One region of the Ensifer sp. ZNC0028 genome, then DNA from elsewhere that is predicted to be linked to it. Evidence: riboswitches for the same ligand, from Rfam matches in the RefSeq annotation. Region 1 holds a riboswitch; the other holds the start of a gene.
What was found. A riboswitch is a leader RNA that binds a small molecule or an ion and turns the genes downstream of it on or off. The one in region 1 is predicted to bind thiamine pyrophosphate.
Positions count from the first base shown of each region.

Region 1 (7,483 bases):
CAGCGGACCCGCCTTTTCGGTGATGATGACATTCTTGGCGCGACGATCCGCCGGATCGGGAACACGGGCGACGAGCCCGTTCGTCTCCAGCCGGTCGAGATAGGCCGACAGCGTCATCGGCTCAATGCCCATGCGCGTTGCGATTTCGGCCTGTTTGATGCCCTCGGTAAGCGCCGCCTGGATCAGGGTGCGCGCCTCGCCGGGTGTGATGCCCAGGTCCATGGCATTGACCTTGCGGTCGAAGGCCCCGCGCAAGAGGCGCGAGACATCGGTCAGAAGCATCCCAATAGTTTCGGATTCTAGCTTGAAGGGCATCATGATCGTTCACAGGTGATATAATAAGTTTTACTTATCATAGCATCTGATAACGTTCAACGCGGCAAACCATCTTTCCCTTACCAGTTTAACGGTAAAACCCGCAAGGATTCAACGTATTACCTTCGCATTCACGCATGGAGCCGTCTTGGCTGTATCTCAGCCCTCGAGCTCCTCGCGCAGCATCTCGAGCTCCAGCCATTCCTCTTCCATGCGAGCGAGGTCGGCACGCAGCTTTTCCAGTTCCTGTGCCAGTTTCGCAAAAGCATTTGGATCTTTTGTGAAGAGGTTGGGATCCGCCATCTTTTCTTCGCGCTTGGCAGCCTCGGCCTCCGCCTTGGCGATCTCCTTCGGCAGGTTTTCGAGCGCGAACTTCTGCTTGTAGGAAAGCTTGCCCTTGGCAGCCTTCGGCGCTTCGGCCGTGGGTGCGGCTGCATCGGCCTTGGCTTTCTCCGCCTTCTCGGCCTTGCGCTTCTCCTCGATCGCGCCCTTGCGCTGCGCCATCATGTCGGAATAGCCGCCGGCATACTCGATCCAGCGCCCATCCGGCGCCTCCGGATTGGCTGGTGCGATCGTCGAGGTGACGGTGCGGTCGAGGAAGTCGCGGTCGTGGCTGACGAGGATCACCGTTCCGGCAAAGCCGGCAACGATCTCCTGCAGCAGGTCGAGCGTCTCGATGTCGAGATCGTTGGTCGGCTCGTCGAGGATCAGAAGGTTCGTCGCCCGCGCGAGAATGCGCGCCAGCATCAGCCTTGCGCGCTCGCCGCCCGAAAGCTCACGGATCGGGGTGCGCGCCTGCTCCGGCTGGAACAGGAAGTCCTTCATGTAGCCGGTAACGTGGCGCTGCTCGCCATTGACCAGCAGGTTGTCGCCGCGCCCGTCCGTCAGGTAGTGCGCCAGCGTATCGTCGAGATTGAGGTCTTCGCGCTTCTGGTCGAGCGTCGCGATTTCCAGATTTGTGCCGAGCTTGACCGTGCCCGTGTCCGGCTCGATCTGTCCGGTCAGTATCTTCAGGAGCGTCGTCTTGCCGGCACCGTTCGGGCCGACGAGACCGATGCGGTCGCCGCGGTGCACGCGGATCGAGAACGGCGCGACGATTGTGCGCTCGCCATAGGCCTTGGTGATCTTCTCGGCCTCGATCACCAGCTTGCCGGATTCCTTGGCGTCGGCGGCAGTCGCCTGCACGGTGCCCTGCGGCCCCTTGTGGCCGCGATAGGTCGCCCGCATGGTCTGCAGCTCGCCGAGGCGGCGCATGTTGCGCTTGCGCCGCGCGGTCACGCCGTAGCGCAGCCAATGTTCCTCGCGCTCAATCGCCTTGCCGAGCTTGTGCTGCTCCAGCTCCTCGGCCTCCAGCACCTCGTCGCGCCAGGCCTCGAAATGGGCAAAGCCACGGTCGAGGCGACGGGACTGACCACGGTCGAGCCAGACGGTGGCGGTCGAGACCTTTTCCAGGAAGCGCCGGTCGTGCGAGATCAGCACCAGCGCCGAGCGGCTGCGGATCAGTTCGTCTTCCAGCCATTCGATCGTCGGCAGATCGAGATGGTTGGTCGGCTCGTCGAGCAAAAGGATGTCCGGCTCCGGCGCCATGACGCGGGCAAGTGCTGCGCGACGCGCTTCGCCGCCGGAAAGGCGCTTGGGATCCTCTTCGCCGGTCAGCCCCAGATGCTGCAGCAGATAGGCGACGCGATAGGGATCGTCGCTCGGGCCGAGGCCCGCCTCGGCATAGGCCTGCACCGTGTCGTAACCGTCGAAATCCGGCGCCTGGTGCAGATAGCGGATGGTTGCCGAGGGATGGCGGAACACTTCGCCCGACTGCGCCTCTGCAAGGCCCGCGGCGATCTTCATCAGCGTCGATTTGCCCGAGCCGTTGCGGCCGACCAGGCAGATCTTGTCGCCCGGCTCCACTTGAAAATTGGCGCCGGCAAGCAGCGGCGTGCCGCCAAAGGTGAGGAAGATATCGTCGAGTTTCAGAATGGGAGGCGCCAAGGCTCAGGCTCCGGAAAGGTCATAGGGGCGGGCAAGCACGAGGGCACGGCCGCTCTTGAGAGTGAAGCGAAGGTGACCCTCCGCAACGTTGGAAACGGTTCGGGACGAGCCGAACGGCAGGGTGAAATCGTCGAGCGGATAACGCGCATTGACGATCGAAAGACCGGTCAGCTCGGTCAACCCGAGGACCGAGAAGAGGCAGCCCTTGGGCAGGTCGACTTCGAGCGAGCCGGCCAGCAGCGGATAGGCCTCTTCCTCGCCCGACGTCATCAACACCGAAAGCCCACGCTCGGCAAGGGCGACGGCATGAAGCAGATGCATGAACGCATGATCACTGCGGGTGCCGCCGAGCGCGCCGGCGAAGATCAGGCGATCGGCCCCGCGCGACAGCGCCGCCTCGACCGCGATCTCACCGTCCGTCGCGGCCTTTGCCGCCGGATAGGGCTCGCGCGGAACCGAGGCGTAGTCCGCAAGAAGGGCTTCCTCGGTCGAGTCGAAATCACCGACCCAGACATCGGGCACGATGCCGAGCAGCCGCGCATGGCGCATGCCGCCATCAGCCGCGATGAAGCGACTTGCGGCCAGCTGGTGAGCCAGCCGGTCGGTCAGCGAAAGGGCGCCGCCAAGCAGAATGGTGAAGGTCGATCGAGCCATGGCAAAGCCCATAGCGCAAAGGACCGCCGAAGGAAAACGAAGAAAACCGTCGGGCGACCGGTTCTTAAGATTTTGGTCAGACCGTCAATGCCCCTCGGGCACCGGATCGGGGAACAGCATGCCGGCATAAACGCCGGGGGTCGAATCCGGAATCTCGACGGCCCCGGCCACCCGCTCGTAGAACTTCGCCGGCCCGACACCGCCGATAATCGCGTAGCCGTAGCCGGCCTCGCGCATGGCCGTCAGGCTTGCAAGCAGCAACGCCTCGCCGATGCCCTGCCCGCGCATGCTTTCGTCGACACCGGTCGGACCAAAGAAGCCGAGTGCCGTTACGTCGTGGCAGGAAAAGCCGACAATCTTTTCCTCACGGACTGCGACATGCATGCGCGTCGGGGTGGAGGAAAAGGCGGCTTCCGCCTCGCCCGCCCATCCGGCGCCAAAGGTCTTTTCGATCCAGGACACGACAAGGCGGCGCTCCGGCGCCATGGCGCGGCGAATGCTGACGCCAGGACCAAGCTTCGACTGAGGCTCAGCCGGCAGGGCATAAAGTCGAACGAGCATATCGGGCATGACATTTTCTCCTCGCTGCCGTTGTGTAGCGCAGTTGGCGGCTTACGCAAACATGCGCCGTCGTGCCGGCCAGCCGCCCTTGCTTCCCCGCAAACATCGCTTGCCTTGGGGCCTTGGCAGCGGTAAATCTCTTGCCGCTCTAACGGGGTGCCTCCCGACCGCACAGCGGCCGGAGGCTGAGAGGCGTCAAAACGCCAACCCGCGGAACCTGATCCGGCTCATACCGGCGGAGGGATTAGACGCGATCGGATCGATACGCCCTTTTCCCATGCAACAACGAACTTTGGGAGAGAGGTCCTCGCCATGTCCAATTCATCGCAACTCAAACTCTTTAGCCGGCTAGCCCTTGCGACGGCCGCGAGCCTTGTTTTCTCCGGCGTCGCGACCGCCGCCGACAAGACGCTGACGGTCTATACCTATGAGAGCTTCATCACCGAATGGGGACCGGGCGCCAAGGTTGCGGAAGCCTTCGAGAAGACCTGCGAGTGCAAGGTCAACTATGTCGGCGTCGCCGACGGCGTCGAGCTGCTCACCCGCCTGAAGCTCGAAGGCGAGGCTTCCAAGGCCGACATCGTGCTCGGCCTCGACACCAATCTGGTTGCGGAAGCCAAGGAAACGGGCTTCTTCGCGCCGCACGGTATCGAGGCAACCGGCGTCACCGTGCCCGGGAACTTCTCCGACGACACCTTCCTGCCCTATGACTACGGCCACTTCGCCGTCGTCTACGACACCGAGACGCTGAAGACGCCACCGAAGAGCCTGAAGGAACTGGTCGAAGGCGACCCGTCGCAGAAGATCGTCGTCGAGGACCCGCGCACCTCGACGCCGGGCCTCGGCCTCCTGCTCTGGGTCAAGGCCGTCTATGGCGACGAGGCGGGTGCTGCCTGGGCGAAGCTGAAGGACCGCGTCCTGACCGTCACTCCCGGCTGGTCGGAAGCCTATGGCCTCTTCACCAAAGGCGAGGCGCCGATGGTGCTGTCCTACACCACGTCGCCGGCCTACCACATGGTCGCGGAAAACACCGAGCGCTATCAGGCGGCTGCCTTCTCCGAAGGCCACTACATCCAGATCGAAGTCGCCGGCATGACCAAGAACGCCAAGGAGCCGGAACTGGCAAAACAGTTCCTCGCCTTCATGACCGGTCCGGAGTTCCAGTCGATCATCCCGACGACCAACTGGATGATGCCGGTCGCGGCGACCAAGGAGCCGCTGCCGGACGCCTTCAACAAGCTGGTCAAGCCGGATAACACCTTCCTCCTGCCCTCGGAGGAAGTCGCCAAGAACCGCAAGGCCTGGATCGACGAATGGCTCGCCGCCATGAGCAAGAACTGAGGCCGGATTGTTCGCACTGCGCGAAAATCGCATGACAGTGGTCGCCGGGGCAATTTGCCTCGGCGCCTTCGTCCTTTTCGTCGGCCTGGCGATCGTCGCCTTGCTGAGCCAGACGGGCGGCGCCAGCGATGACGCGCTCTTCGACGCCTATATCTGGCGCGTCACCCGCTTCACGCTGCTGCAGGCGACACTCTCGACGCTGCTGTCGGTGCTCTTTGCCATCCCCGTCGCCCGGGCGCTGGCGCGACGGCCGCAGTTTCCCGGCCGCATCTGGCTCTTGCGCCTGATGGCGCTGCCGCTCGGATTGCCGGTTCTCGTCGGCGCACTCGGGCTGATCGAGATCTGGGGGCGCCAGGGCTTCCTCAATTCCGGCCTGCGCTGGCTCGGCCTCGCGCAGCCCGTCAGCATTTACGGCCTGTTCGGCATCCTGCTCGCCCACGTATTCTTCAACATGCCGCTTGCGGCACGCCTGTTCCTGGCCGGGCTCGAGCGCATCCCCGCCGAGTACTGGCGCAGCGCCGCCAATCTCGGCATGCCGTCGCGCGCACTCTTCCGTTTCATCGAATGGCCGGTCCTGCGCGGCCTCCTTCCAGGTGCCGCCGGCCTCGTCTTCATGCTCTGTGCCACCAGCTTCACCCTCGTGTTGACGCTCGGCGGCGGGCCTGCGGCCAGCACAATCGAAGTCGCGATCTACCAAGCGCTGCGCTTCGATTTCGATCCGCCCCGCGCGATCGCGCTATCGGCCCTGCAGATCGCCATGACCGGCCTGCTGCTGTTCCTGCTTCGTTATCTGGCGACCGAACCGGAAGAGGGCATGACCGGTGGCCGCACCGTGCGCCGCTTCGATGGCGCATCCAGGATCGCGCGCCTGAGCGATGCCGCCTGGATCGCCCTTGCCTTTCTGTTTCTCGGCGCACCGCTGGTCGCCGTCCTCATCTCCGGCCTCGAAGCCGATCTGCTGAAGCTCGCGCGCGACCCGGCGGTGCACCGGGCGCTACTGACCAGCGCGGCAATCGCGCTCGCCTCGGCCCTCGCCTCCGTCACCATGGCGGCCGTGATGATCCGCGCAGCCGCGACCGTCACCGCGCCGCGTCACGCGACGTCGCTCGCCCGCGGCTTTGCCGGCGCCATCGGCGCCAGCACCTCGCTGATCCTGCTGGTGCCGCCCGTGGTACTTGGTGCCGGCTGGTTCCTTCTGCTGCGTCCCTTCGGCGATGTCGCGCGTTTTGCGCCCGTTATCGTCGTGGCGATCAATGCGCTGATGGCACTTCCCTTCGTCCATCGCATCCTCGCGCCGGCAATGGCGACCCATGCGGCGCGATCGGAACGGCTGACGGCAAGCCTTGGCATCCGTGGTTTTGATCGCCTGCGATGGATCGACTTTCCGGCGCTGCGCAAGCCGCTGCTGATGGCACTTTCCTTCGCCATGGCGCTGTCGCTCGGCGATCTCGGCGCCGTCGCCCTCTTCGGCAGCCAAGACATGGTCACGCTGCCCTGGCTGCTCTACAGCCGCATGGGCAGCTACCGCACCGCCGACGCCGCCGGTCTCGCCCTTTTCCTCGGGCTTCTGTGCCTGATCTTCACCATCCTCGGCACGGCGAATGACAGCCGGCCGGAAAGACGCAAAGCATGACCCACCCCGTCCCCGCGATAGAGCTGCGCGATGTCGAGGTCCGTTTCGAAACGGCCGCGCTCACCTTCGATTGCGCGATTGCCACCGGTGGCATCGTCGCCGTCGCCGGTGCGTCTGGCTCCGGCAAGTCGACGCTGCTCCACCTTATTGCCGGGTTCGAGGACCCCGATCGCGGCGAGGTCCGCATTCTCGGCGAGAACGTGGCCGATCGGGCGCCGTCGGAACGGCCGGTCTCGATGATCTTCCAGGACAACAACCTTTTCGCCCATCTCGACGTCACGACCAATATCGGCCTCGGCATCGACCCGGCGCTTCGATTGACCGCGACCGACCGCGACAAGATCGAAGACGCGCTCCGCCGCGTCGGGCTCGAAGGCTTCGACAAAAGGCTGCCGCCAACGCTTTCCGGCGGCGAACGCCAGCGTGTCGCGCTTGCCCGGGCGCTTGTGCGAAAGCGCCCGCTGCTGCTTCTCGACGAGCCCTTCGCGGCGCTTGATCCCGGCATGCGCGCCGGCATGCGCACACTCCTGCGGGACCTGCACGCGGAAGAGGGCAACACGATCCTGATGATCACACACCATCCCGAAGACGTGAAAGCCCTGGCCGACAGCGTGCTTTTTCTCGACCAGGGGCGTATCATCGCAAACGATACCCTCGACCGTTTCCTGGAGCGGCGGGATAATGCGGCGATCGACCGCTTTCTCGGCAATACTTGAAGGACGGATCGGATTCACCGCGCCCTTGGCCGGTTGCCACAATTTGACCGCGGCGCCATGCGACGCGCGAAATATCCGGCAAGGCGCGAATATTCCCGCATCCGTTGCCGTGATACCACGGGGCAACTATTTCTACCGAGACAAACTAGGCAGGTGGCGCTGAAATCAGATACAGCAAGACCAGGACTGAAAGGTCGCGGCAGAGCAACGCTGCCGGGCTGAAAAAGTAGGACTTTCAACGCCGTCGTTCCACGTTTCCGCAGGATGCGGGCGGAGC
Region 1 covers NZ_JTLA01000104.1:19,439-26,921, reverse strand. The annotation lists gene L981_RS24190 (MarR family transcriptional regulator) at 1-315, opposite strand, end outside; gene L981_RS24185 (ABC-F family ATP-binding cassette domain-containing protein) at 475-2,301, opposite strand; gene L981_RS24180 (thiamine diphosphokinase) at 2,305-2,955, opposite strand; gene L981_RS24175 (GNAT family N-acetyltransferase) at 3,040-3,525, opposite strand; TPP riboswitch at 3,659-3,777, shown strand; gene thiB (thiamine ABC transporter substrate binding subunit) at 3,829-4,857, shown strand; gene thiP (thiamine/thiamine pyrophosphate ABC transporter permease ThiP) at 4,865-6,490, shown strand; gene thiQ (thiamine ABC transporter ATP-binding protein) at 6,487-7,206, shown strand.

Region 2 (7,483 bases), on a different contig from region 1:
AAATGCTACTGCTAAATTAGCCTCGTCGAGGCCGCCCACTTCTTCAAAAACTTTCTTTGTCATTACCATGCACGCGCCGGTGACGGCGGATACGTTCCGATGCAGGCGTAAGTTTGAGAAATACCCTGGGTGATTGCTTTTGTAGTATTTATATGGATGCCCCGCGACTCCGCCGATGCCTGTAACGACTCCAGCGTGTTGGATTCTGCCCTCCGGGTACAGGAGTTTAGGTCCAACGCAACCGACGCCGTCTTGCAACGCGATTGATACGAGTTCCTCAAGCCAGTCCGGAGATAGGACTTCAATGTCATTGTTGAGCAAGCATAATACGTCACCGGCCGCGATTTTAGCTGCATCATTGTTCAGTTTTGAGTAATTGAAGTCGCCCGGTTGGTTGAGTACGGTTGCCGCGCCATTACCTGACAAATAGTTCAAGTATGAAATTGCTTCTGTCGATGTGGATCCGTTGTCAACCAATATAATCTCATACCTATCGTACGTCGTATTGTGGAGGATTGAGTTTATACATTTCTTTAGAACGTCAATATTATCTCGTGTTGGGATTATTATGCTTACTAGAGGTCGGTGCGTCGGCAACCTGTGCCGCGTTCGATAATATGGGACATCGTCAAGCACCACCACCTGCGCATCCAAATTTAATCGCGAGATGTGAGCTTGAAGCGCGCGTTGGCCAGCAACAACCGCGTAGGCCTTGTTTTGGATGGAGTGGGCCGTTGAGCCGTTGGTTGCGCGCCAATGGTAAAGCACAAACGGAATGTGTATAATGTCGCGATCGGCTATACTTTCAACGATACGCAGATTCAGATCGTAATCCTGACTGCCGTCGAACTCCTTTCGCCACTTACCTACCCGGTAGATGTTGGCTGCTCTGTGTACGGTAAAGTGGTTTAAATAGTTCTGTGCCCTCAGCAGTTCGAGCGAGAAGTCTGGCTTAAAGTACGGCTGAAAGCGATTACCGCGTTCGCCGATCTTGTCTTCGTCCGTATATATCACTTGGACGCTCGGGTGCGCGCGTATGGTGCGGGACACTACGGCGAGTGCACTTTGGTGCAAGACATCGTCCTGATCCAGTAACCCAATCCATTCTCCAGTCGCGAGATCAAATGCCGTATTTGTTGCCTCGCTAATGTTTCCATTCTCGGACCGGAATGCGGTTTTTATGCGAGCGTCCGCCGACGCTAGCTCGGAAATCGCCTCTCGTACGCTGTGCGAACTGGAGCAGTCATCAACAATGCAGAGTTCCCAATTTCCATACGTTTGCTTGCGTACGCTGACAATTGCCGCCCTCAATTCCTTGAGGTCAGGGTTGAAGACGGGCATAAGTATCGAAAATAAAGGCGCATTTGAGGGGTGTTCAATTGAAGCTAAGTCCGGCTCTGTATCATACAATTTAAGCCAGTTTGAATATCGACCTCTTCGCCTTCGCAAGGCCCTGAAAAACAACTCTTTGTAAACACTGCAGTACTCGAGAAATTTCGTTAGGCAATTGCGATACATCTGAGCCATCATACATCTTACTTAGTTCTCCAGTGCGACGCTGGCGATCCCACCGGTTCGATTGCCATTGGGGTAGCGTGAAACGCGACCGGCTTCGGGGAGTTAGCGCTGTATAGCCTGGGTCACCGTTCCATTCAATGTCAGCTTGAGTTGAAGCAGAGCGACCCATCTGTAATGGCGCCATTGGGAGCGTCGTGAGTGAGTGGCGCAACGAAGTGCCGCGGCGTGCCATCTCGCTGCCGCACCAGCTTCCCGCTGGCTGTGTAGGAGGGCTGAGGCTCGAGGAGCTCAGTTGTAGCGGAACAGTAGTGTCCTGAACCCTCCTTGATTTGCTCATTGTAGCCGGTTTCGAGGCGCGCCTCGGAAAACCGGGGCACGCTGTCACCGATACTCCGTCCGATGGCCGGGAGAGGGATTTCTGATCAAGATCCTGGAATGCCGGTGTCGTCGATCGCCGAGCAAGCTGGCATCGACCGTAAGACTGTTCGCAGATATACAAAGCGTGGCCAGGAGGCTCGCTCCTATGACCCACAGTGAGACCCGGTGGCTACGCAGCGGTGTAAGATTTCCTGATCGACGGGCAGCTAACGGCCAGACAACGATTTGAAGTCCGGTTTGATGCTTCGTCCAGGCACAGGTCGATTTCGCTGCGATCCATGTCCTTTCACGGGCGAGCCGATACCGCCGGGGACCGACTAGCTGCTCTCTATGGCGCTAAGAATAGCCACGTATCTGGGCACGTTTTGTTGTGCCCAGAACCTGCCGCTGTACTTTGATACTAGCTGGTCGCTTTTGAAGCGATCGTCGGCACACCGAGGGGATACTCGACGATTGGATGAAGACGGCACTGATTCGCGAACGTCGGGAGTAAGATATCGTCTACAAAGCTCGTTCGCTCCAAAGCCCCGATCACGCCGCGAGCCTACTCGCCACGATGGAAGCCCGGAGGACGATCACCAAAAAATGTCACACATTGATGCCGCCTACGTCGGCATCTAGGGAGTGCGCTCCGCATTTAGAGTACGCCTTTACGCAAAGACGCGATCAGGGACGCACTCCCAGCTTTCGAGGAAACTTGAGCGGCGTTGATAGCTCTCCCATATTTCCTCTCGGAAAGGCGCCGACGGACTGAAGCGTGAACCGATCGCGCTGATTTTTATGCCGAGTGTCGCCCGGCCCCGGTCGCGGTTGGATATCGCGCCCCGAACCCAAGCAATTGACACCCCCGCCCATGCTCCCCTAGCATCCCTCTTGCCGAGGGGCGCGCAGTGACTGCGCTGAGATGGCGGTGAGCCAGACCCTTGAACCTGATCCGGATCATACCGGCGTAGGAACGGCGAGGGCCCTTCTGCTCACCAGCCGTCTTTGCGCTTGTCGACCGGATCTCCGTCCATTTCCGGGAGGTCGCTTTGCTCGTGTCTGTCCTTGACTCAAACCGAAAAGGCTCAGGCCTCAAGCAGGTGGGGCTATGACCGCGATCGCCGTCACCATCGCAGGCTCGGATTCCGGCGGCGGCGCCGGCATCCAGGCGGATCTGAAGACGTTCTCTGCGCTCGGCGTTTATGGCGCAAGCGTGATCACTGCGGTCACGGCGCAGAATACCCGTGGGGTTTCTGCGGTTGAAGATATCTCCCCGACTGTCGTTGCGGCCCAGATCGACGCGGTGTTTTCGGATCTCGCCGTTGGAGCGGTGAAAATAGGCATGGTCTCGCGGCGCGAGACGATCGCGGTGATCGCGGCTGGTCTGAAGCGCTACGACCGGCTGGCTGTCATCGACCCGGTGATGGTGGCGACCTCGGGCGATCATTTGATGCAGCCTGACGCAATCGCGACGTTCAAGGAGGAGTTGTTGCCGCTCGCGCTCATTCTGACGCCGAACCTGCCTGAGGCGGCGCTGTTGACCGGACGTGCGATCGCCGAAACCGAGAGCGAGATCGCGCATCAGGCCGAGATGCTTCTGAAACTCGGTGCGCGTTCGGTGCTGATGAAGGGCGGGCATGCCAAGGGCAGGAATGCTATCGACATGCTCTACAGCGGTAAAACGATCCTGCACCTGTCGCGGCCTCGGATCGAAACCAGGAACGATCATGGCACCGGGTGCACGCTCTCGGCCGCAATCGCCTCGGGGCTTGCCAAGGGTAAGCCGATTGACGACGCGGTCGTCGCAGCCAAGGTCTATCTGCATGACGCGCTGGTCGCGGCCGACGGTCTGGCCATCGGCCAGGGGCATGGGCCAGTACATCATTTTCATCATTGGTGGGGCAACGATAGAGCGTCGATCGATGGGCCTTCGAACGTCGCCGAGGTCCAAGGCGATCTTGGCAGTATGTCGCGATCTGGTTGAGCCGTTTGGCATCGCTTCGACTCTACCTCAGGCCACTGCCGCGCTCGGCAGGGCCGGTTGCTCGCCCTTGAGCATTTTCCGATAGAGCGCCACATGTTCCCGCGCGCAATCGACGTGGCTCGTCGGTCGCCGAAGAGTTGCCCGCAGATTGTCCCACGCCCGCGGCGCGCTCAAAACGTCGATCAGGCGGTCGGCCAGATCCTGGGCACTGCCGGCGCGGAAGTGATAGCCGTCCAGCCGGTCGCGAACCTTTTCGGCCATGCCGCCGATGTCGGAGCAGAGGATCGGCCGGCCGTGATGCAGTGCCTCCTGGATGACGACCGGGGAATTCTCCCACCAGACCGACGGCATGACCACCCAGTCGACCGAGCGCATCAGCCGCGGCATGTCTTGGTTCTGATAGGCGCCGTAGAAGCGCACGCGGCGACCGGCGTCCTCGATCAGTTTCGCCACCTTCTCCTGATAGTCCTTCGGCTGACGCTCGAGGTTGCCGCCGAAGATCATCAGCGAGGAATCATCGCCCCAGACGTCGTCGGGCACGCGCGATACCGCGTCGATCAACACGTGAACGCCCTTGAACGGTGTCATCTGCCCGAAATAGGCAAAGCGGTTACGCCGCGCGGTTGGCGACGGCAATTCGCGGGCCGGCGCCTTGTCGCCCATGACGATGCCGTTTTCAATGACGAAGATCTTTGCGGCTTCCAGCCCCCATTCGACATAGCGGTTGGCGAGAAAGGCGCTCGGCGCGATGAAAGCGTCGGCGAGATTGAGCATGCCGCGCACAAACTGTTCGCGGCGAACGAAGCGCGACACCGGGATTTCAGGGAAGCACGTGTGACAACTGATCGGTGAGGCGCCGTTGCAAAGCTGGCCCGAGGGACGTTTCACCATTTGCCCGTGATTGTGGCAAATCGGCAGATATTCGTGGAACGTCACGACGATGCGTGCTTTGGGCAAGGCATCACGAACGGCGTAGAGCGCTTCCAGGCCGAAGCCGAGGATATGATGGAAGTGAACGACATCCGGTTTGATGTCGCCGACGAAGCGCAGGAGATCGCGGCGGATCGCGTCCGTATCGCCGTTCGACAGGAAGAAGTGGTCGAAGTCTTCGGCGTGGTAGAGCACTTCGTCCATGGCAAGCCGCAGGCTCATCAGCGCGGAGGCGCCATGCCGCGGAACCGGATTGCCGACGCGGGCGAGGTAGATCGATTCCACACCCGACAGGCCGTTCAGCGCCTTGTGAAGACCATGCGAAGCAATTTCCGCCCCGCCAAGCGAATGGGTCGGGTGGCCATGGGAGACCACGAGTACGCGGAGTTTTTCGCTCATGCGTCAGTCTCCTCGAAGAATGTCTGGGTGGTTTCGGAGGCGGGCATCCATCGGGCGCGGAACAGCGTCCGGTCGACACGCTCCACGAACCGGGCGGTGGCGGCAGAGCCCGCTCGGGGCACCTCGTCCGATCCCACCATCTGCAGGGAAGGAAGCCAGTAGGCCTCGTAGCCCTTTCCGCTGAGGCGAAGGGCGAGGTCAAGGCCCTTCAGCGCTGCGCCGAGATAGGTCGGCGACAGTCCTGCGTCCTCCATAAGCGCTTCGCGCGGCAGGATGCAGCAATCGAGCGATGCAGTTGCGACCCGGGTCAGCTTCAGGCGATTGACGGCGCCGACAGGATAGCCGGCGTAGCGGCTTGACTGAAGATGGTCGGGGCGATCGAGCGACGTGCTGCCGGCCCAGCGGATAGAGTGATCCTCGTAGGCAAGGGTCGGCGAGATGATGCTTCCCGTCTTTGCCTCGTAAGCGGTAATGAGCGCCTGATACCATCCGGCATTGGCTGGCGTCAGGGACGCGGAAAACAGGACGACCGCGTCGCTGTTCACGCTCTCGGCGGCCGCTTGCGCCAGGTCGCATGCATCGCCGGCGCCTTCGACGGAGATGAGCCGCAGGGGCAAACGATAGAATTCTGAGAGTTGACGAATGTGGACCGTATGCCTTCGGAACTGCTCGGCCTGGAGCACGAGCGCGATCGGCGCACGACGCGTTTGCGGATCAAGCGCGAGCAGCCCCAAAAGCGGCGCGAAATCCGTTTCGGTTTCTCCGGCGACAAGAAGGATGGCGCTACCCTCGGCCTGGTCGAAGGGGCCGATGTCGACAACGGTCTCGATGGTCGGTGCGGTGCTGCGCGCCGCCGTCAGGAAAGGGACGATCTGCCGGTCGATAATATCGGGCAGGGCCCAGCTTGTCGGATCGATCGAGCCAAGCAGCCGTAGGGCAGCGGCGCGTGCGGGCAGTCGCACCGGGAAAAGTGGCATGTAGGCGCGGCGGGCGTCCCTGAGGGTGAGTTCGATGTGAACTGGGCCTTCCGCCTCGCCATTAAGCACCTCGACGCGACTGATAAAGCCATGGGATCGGCGGTGACCGGAAATCGCGCTTTTAAATTCCGGCCGATCAACGAAAGCCTCTTCGACGTCGGAACGTTCGGTACGGGTCCAGGCTGCGTCCAGTCTTGCGCCGCCGCCCTGTCGGCAAAGTCGCACGCTTTCAACATGGCCTTCCGCGTCTAATAACCAGCCCGAAATCAGGAAGGCACCATCCTCACCCTGGTAGAGGGCATCCACGCCAAGGCGGACAGGAACCGGAAGGCTTGAGATCGTTTCGGTGCCATCATATCCGCTCGCGGCATCGCGCAGGCGAAGCATGACTTGCGGCGAGCTCTGGCTCTGCAGCAGCATCGCGCGGATATGGCCGGGCGTCTCGAGCGGACCGGTCACGACCCGGCGTTCGTGGAGCCCGGCATACCGCCAGGCGCCACGGCCGCGATAGAATATGCCCTTGATGTCGCGCGCTCGGGGCAGGTCGTTTGCGGACAGGAGGCCGACAAAGCCAGCCGCACCGTCAGGCGCGTCGTTGCGCTGGAAAATGGCGACGTTGCAATCGGCCAGAAAGGCGTCTTCGCTCTTGACGATCGCCCGGCAGACGCCGGCGGGCAGGTCGTGCGCCCATCCTTTCAGGGCGATGCTGCCGTCATGCCCCTCGCCAAGGAGCTCGATGTACCCGTCGCTCGCAGCTCCCGTCTTGAGAAGGGGCGTGATGGCTGCGAGCCGTTGATCGGCATGCGGCGGCTTGATCAGCACGTCGACCAGGCGACCGAGCACGTGTACCAGCTGCGGACCGGCAAAATCCTTCAGCATCGCGGTCACTTCAACGATCGAAGCGGCGCGTGGCGCAACCATGTAGCGTTTGCCGTTACCCGCCGTGCCGAAGCGTAGGGTCGTCGGCAGACGATCAGAGCCTTCGAGCGGTAACAACGCGGCAAAGCCATGCGTGGTGGAAGACTGAGGTGCCGCCAGCCGCCAGCCGACGACCGACGCCGCCACCTGGTTTGACGCATCTTCGTTGATCTCGACCGACAACTGATCGGCCATCGGACCACCGGTGCCGACGACGAGCAACAGTGTTTCGTCGATCGGGCAGGCGATGATGCGACCACTGCGCGCGATGCGGCCAAGCGGAGCAGGGCTTGCGGAAAGGCTAAGTTCCGTACTGGGCATGAGATTCGCCTCAGGTCCGAAGGAAGACGGAAAGGATCGCGCCTGCCGCAAAGCCTGCAAGGACAAAGAGAAGCAG
Region 2 covers NZ_JTLA01000062.1:5,876-13,358, forward strand. The annotation lists gene L981_RS14615 (glycosyltransferase family 2 protein) at 1-1,527, opposite strand, end outside; TPP riboswitch at 2,766-2,869, shown strand; gene thiD (bifunctional hydroxymethylpyrimidine kinase/phosphomethylpyrimidine kinase) at 2,987-3,862, shown strand; gene L981_RS14625 (glycosyltransferase family 4 protein) at 3,890-5,191, opposite strand; gene L981_RS14630 (hypothetical protein) at 5,188-7,407, opposite strand; gene L981_RS14635 (hypothetical protein) at 7,418-7,483, opposite strand, start outside.
Region 2: linked by a shared signal. The riboswitch ahead of thiD (bifunctional hydroxymethylpyrimidine kinase/phosphomethylpyrimidine kinase) and the one ahead of thiB (thiamine ABC transporter substrate binding subunit) in region 1 are both predicted to bind thiamine pyrophosphate.